Regions from separate parts of the Shewanella sp. LC6 genome, predicted to be linked through region 2. Evidence: riboswitches for the same ligand, from Rfam matches in the RefSeq annotation. Region 2 holds a riboswitch; the other holds the start of a gene.
The links. A riboswitch is a leader RNA that binds a small molecule or an ion and turns the genes downstream of it on or off. The one in region 2 is predicted to bind thiamine pyrophosphate.
Positions count from the first base shown of each region.

Region 1: linked by a shared signal. The riboswitch ahead of thiC (phosphomethylpyrimidine synthase ThiC) and the one ahead of FJD32_RS09830 (TonB-dependent receptor) in region 2 are both predicted to bind thiamine pyrophosphate.

Region 1 is NZ_CP043902.1:2,735,458-2,737,867, reverse strand. It holds gene FJD32_RS12395 (hypothetical protein) at 1-1,194, shown strand, start outside; TPP riboswitch at 1,361-1,459, shown strand; gene thiC (phosphomethylpyrimidine synthase ThiC) at 1,616-2,410, shown strand, end outside.
Region 2 is NZ_CP043902.1:2,141,522-2,143,931, forward strand. It holds gene tsgA (MFS transporter TsgA) at 1-308, shown strand, start outside; gene FJD32_RS09825 (Crp/Fnr family transcriptional regulator) at 385-1,065, opposite strand; TPP riboswitch at 1,289-1,398, shown strand; gene FJD32_RS09830 (TonB-dependent receptor) at 1,452-2,410, shown strand, end outside.

The DNA of each region.
Region 1 (2,410 bases), 590 kb from region 2:
GTTACAAACGATGAGACCGCACCATTTTCCGCTTTGCCTTTTTGTGCAACGTTTTTAAGTGCTACAGCCCAAGGCGCTACAGATTTGAACACTAAGCCTTTTAGCGCTTTAAGTGTTCATGTCGAGTCTTGTGATAACAATCTACACCTCAATTTAAGTAAAGCAGACCAAAGATCAATCGATAGCGCATTTAAAACATCTTCAAATCTAAGCGGGCTAGAGCGGCCACATTATTTCAATCTTAAGCTATTGCTTTGGGTCATGTTTGGCCATGGCTTACTGCTGTTTTTATTAATTTTTTTATGGCGAACCCAGTCGGAACACTTAGGGCTGCATTTTACTGAATCATCTGCTAACGCACGGACTACAACCAAAGCGTTAAAGGCATATTTTATTTATGCGCCGCCAACGCAAACTGCTCCAGCGGATTCTGCTCAAGATATCTCAGTGGAAGAGTTTATTAACACTAGCGAGCCGATAACCTCACCGCCTAATACCGTAAAGCCGGCAGCTGATATTGAGCAGTCAGCGAAAGTGTCACCAAAAGTCGCAGTAAAGCTGACGCCAAAACCCATGGAGCAGATAGCCAAACCTCCAGAAGTCAGCGCCCAAGAATCAAAAGTAACAGAATCAAAAGCATCAGTACCAAACACATCTGTGCCTAACACCTCAACGCCGAACACCTCAACTCAGGGCCAAACCCAGCAGAGTGCAAAAGAGGCTGTTAAACCGAAAAAGGCAGAAACCCAATCAAGCTCGGTTCAAGCGGCAAGTACTGAGCAGTCTGCGGCTAGTGGGCAAAGCGGTGGGGCGGGCAGTGTGGGATTATTTACCCAGCGTTATTTTGAACGACAGCGTGAGCAAGCTTTAGATGATTTAGTGTTAGAGCAAGCAAATCATTACTCTAAACGGTCGAATATGTCTGAAATGAGCCCTGAGATGGAGGTACTGATTGTGCCCAATGCCGACGATTTTAGCGGCCCCACCAGTTTGGATTTAGAACTGGATCCGAATCGTATCGTTCGTCAAGGTAATACCTGTTATCGGGTCGTCAAAGTAGGCACCCCAATTAATCCCTATGCTGAGAACTTAGGTTTCCCCTTCGATTGCAGTGGCAAGAAAATGAACCAAGAAATTGACGATGCCATTAAGGCGCAGCTTAATAAAATGATGGTAAAGCGGCCAAAAGGCTAAAAAATAACGATGATAAATTTTCACTCAAAATAATGATTTTAAAAGTTTAATAACATTGAATGCTATAATATACAGTGATTTATGAATTCTTTATTTTTGATTGATATCTAGGTTTTTGTCCTTAAATTACGCTTGTTTGTTCGCAGCGCTTCTGCCTATACTTTTGCCCATCTTGTCGGAGTGCCTCTTGGCTGAGACCGTTTATTCGGGATCCGTTGAACCTGATCAGGTTAAAACCTGCGAAGGAAACAAGCATAATAACTTCCATTAAATCGTATCAGCGGCAATCTTTTGCCGTCTATTAACCCATCGATTTAGTCGTTATTGAGTCAGTAAATCCACTTAAGGTTTACAAGGCTCAGCTCTCAACACTCAAGCCTCCAGACAAGCAACCCCATTTTTAGTTAAAGTGAGATTGCTTATGTCCAGTTTAGAATCGTCCTCAGAATCACTTGCCGTGAACACTCATGGGCAAACTAGCCGCCGTGCGGCGCGCGCCGAGGCACAAGCCTTTATCGATACTCTTAAACCATTACAACATCCTAATTCGCAAAAGTTGTATTTGCAGGGAAGCCGCGAGGATCTCCGTGTAGGAATGCGGCAAATTCTGCAAACCGATACGCGGATTGGCGGCACTGCGACCGCGCCGATAGTCGAGAAAAATCCTCCCATTCCGGTGTACGACTGCGCTGGCCCGTATTCCGATCCGGCTGCGCAAATTAACGTGCGTCAAGGACTAGCCAAACTCAGATTACCGTGGATTATTGAGCGCCAAGATACCGAAGTGCTCGATTGTGCAACCTCAGATTTTACCCAGCAACGCCTGAAAGATGATGGGCTCGATCATCTGCGTTTCGAGACCGGCTCAAGTGCGATTGTTCGTCCTCGCCGCGCCTTACTGGGTAAACGCGTGAGCCAATTACACTATGCCCGCCAAGGGATTATTACCCCTGAAATGGAGTATGTGGCGATTCGGGAAAATATGGCGCTCGCCGAGGTGCAAGATGAAATCTTAAACCGCCGCGGCCAAGGTGAATCCTTCGGCGCGGTAATAGGTAAACCGATTACCCCTGAATTTGTCCGCGATGAAATTGCCCGTGGACGCGCCATTATTCCGTTAAATATCAATCATCCAGAAGCTGAGCCTATGATTATTGGCCGTAACTTTTTAGTCAAAGTGAACGCCAATATCGGTAACTCGGCGGTCACGTCTTCC
Region 2 (2,410 bases):
TTATGATTGTGACAACTGATAAGCTTAATTGGATAGGTTATTTAACCTATGGTTATGGCTTTGTGTGCGCAGCTCTTTACAACGCATTTATTGCTTATGGTGTGTCTTTTGTTAAAAAGGCGAGCAGTAAAAATGTGTCTTATATTCTGATCAGCGGCAGCACGGGGGCGATGTTTAGTCCCGCTATTAGCTCATTCTTTGAACGTATTATTGGATTGCAAACGGTGATGTATGTTATCCCGCTGCTTTATGTAGCGATATTTATCATGCTGATTGTTTCAGGCCGAATGAAACCTGCTGCGGCCTAAAGTTCATTTGCGACGTTAATTGATTTGGCCCACTCTTGCGAATAAATAACCTCGAGAGTGGGCTTTTTTAATTTGGTTATATCGCAGCTTCAACAAATTGTTTAAGGGCATTGAGATCTTTAATCCTTATGCCTTCTTTATTGCGTTCAATCAGGCCACGTTCTTCAAGCAACTGTAGTGCCCGTCGGTAAACACGATCGGTTGTACCAAATCGCTCCGCTTCTAAATAACGCTTACTAAAGCCATCAACGGGTAAATCATTTAAATATTCGTGGTAAATATCATATGCCACGTTATAGCTGATGGGATACAGCAGGCGCCGGGTAAAAATATCGACGGTGTCTTGGTAGTCAATGGCAATGGCGCTGGCAAAAAATAACGCTAGCTGTGGGTGCTGGCCGAGGGAATGTTGTAGTTTTTCGGCGCTAATGACCATGATTTCTAAGGCTTCATTAGCAATAATATCCAACTGGCAGTGATACTGAGTAAAAAACTCCATTTCACCAAAGAGTTGCGAATCACAATCGATAGTCCCCAATTGAAAACATCGACCATTTCTGGCGGTATGGCCAAGCGACACGCGCCCTTGTTTTACCAACACCAGTGAGGTCATGGCTTCACCTTGTGTCATTAGATGGGCGCCTTTTTTAAGCATTTTAACTTCGCTGATACAGCTGAGTATCACCGCTTCAATAAGGGGATAGTCTTGCTCCCATCGCTGGCTATAACGTCCTTTGGCTAACGGTTTTAGCTGCATTGAGTGTGATCCTCTTATCCTATGTAAAATGGCGGCCTTCTATAACATTATCGTGATAAACGGTCAAATGGGCCAAAGGAGTTGACTGGCGATTTTAGGCATTGGGATTGCGGGCGTTTGGCATAAGATTTTTAACATTGTGTAGAAAGACAAGGTTTTAGTGATATTTAAGGATATCGCCGGCACAAGTGTGTCTACTTTATTATTTTCGTCATGTATACTAAGCGCCGCCAAGGGGTGTTTGCCAACATTCGGCAGACTGAGATGTCATCAGACGAACCCTTAGAACCTGATCCGGCTAATACCGGCGTAGGAATGGGCCAATCAACAGCACACTTCTGAATCGCTTATTCGTTGCCGGATCTCAAACATGTATTTGAGGTCCTATGTCTAACAAAAAGTCTAACAACCAATCTTCAGTCTTCACGATATCGTTAACTCGTGCACCATTAGCGCTGGCCGTCTCTGCGGCGTTAAGTGCGTCGGCATGGGCGCAAACCGATGCTATCGACAAACCTGATCCCAATAATGATATGGAAATCATGGTGGTTACGGCGGATTTTCGCAGTGCCAGTTTAGAAAAAATGCCTTCAAGCATTACCGTTATCGATGCCCAGCAAATTCAAGATGAAAGCGCCCAGCACTTTGAAGATGTGATGAACTCCATCGCCAACTTTAACTGGTCAGGTGGTAGTTCTCGCCCCAAGTATTTTCAGATCCGTGGCGTGGGTGAGCAGGAGCAATATCAAGGCGCGCCTAACTCATCCGTTGGTTATATTGTTGATGATATTGATTTATCCGGTATCGGCATGGTGTCGAGCATGTACGATCTGCAGCAGGTTGAAGTGTTACGCGGCCCGCAGGGAACCCGTTATGGCGCCAATGCGTTAGCGGGCTTAATTTACCTTAAGAGTAATGACCCAACCGATGTGTTTGAACATGGCGCCGAGGTTTCTTTAGGTAATGACGATCTACAAACCTTTAGCGGTTTTAGCTCTGGTCCCTTAAGCGACTCAGGCAAATTGTTGTACCGTGTGGCACTGCAGCAACATCAGCAAAACGGTTATCGCGATAATCTGTATTTAAATAAAGAAGATACCAATGGCCGTGATGAATTTACCGGCCGCGCGAAATTGCGTTGGTATGCCACCGATGATCTGCAACTGGATTTAACTCTGCTGCATGCCGATTTTGATAACGGTTATGATGTGTGGAGTTTGACCAACGATCCGACAAACACCCTATCTGATCAACCGGGTGTCGATAGCCAGCGCACCACGGGCGCAGGTTTTAAAGCGACATATTCGGGGGCAGAGCCGTTTGAGTTGACCTCGCTGACGTCATT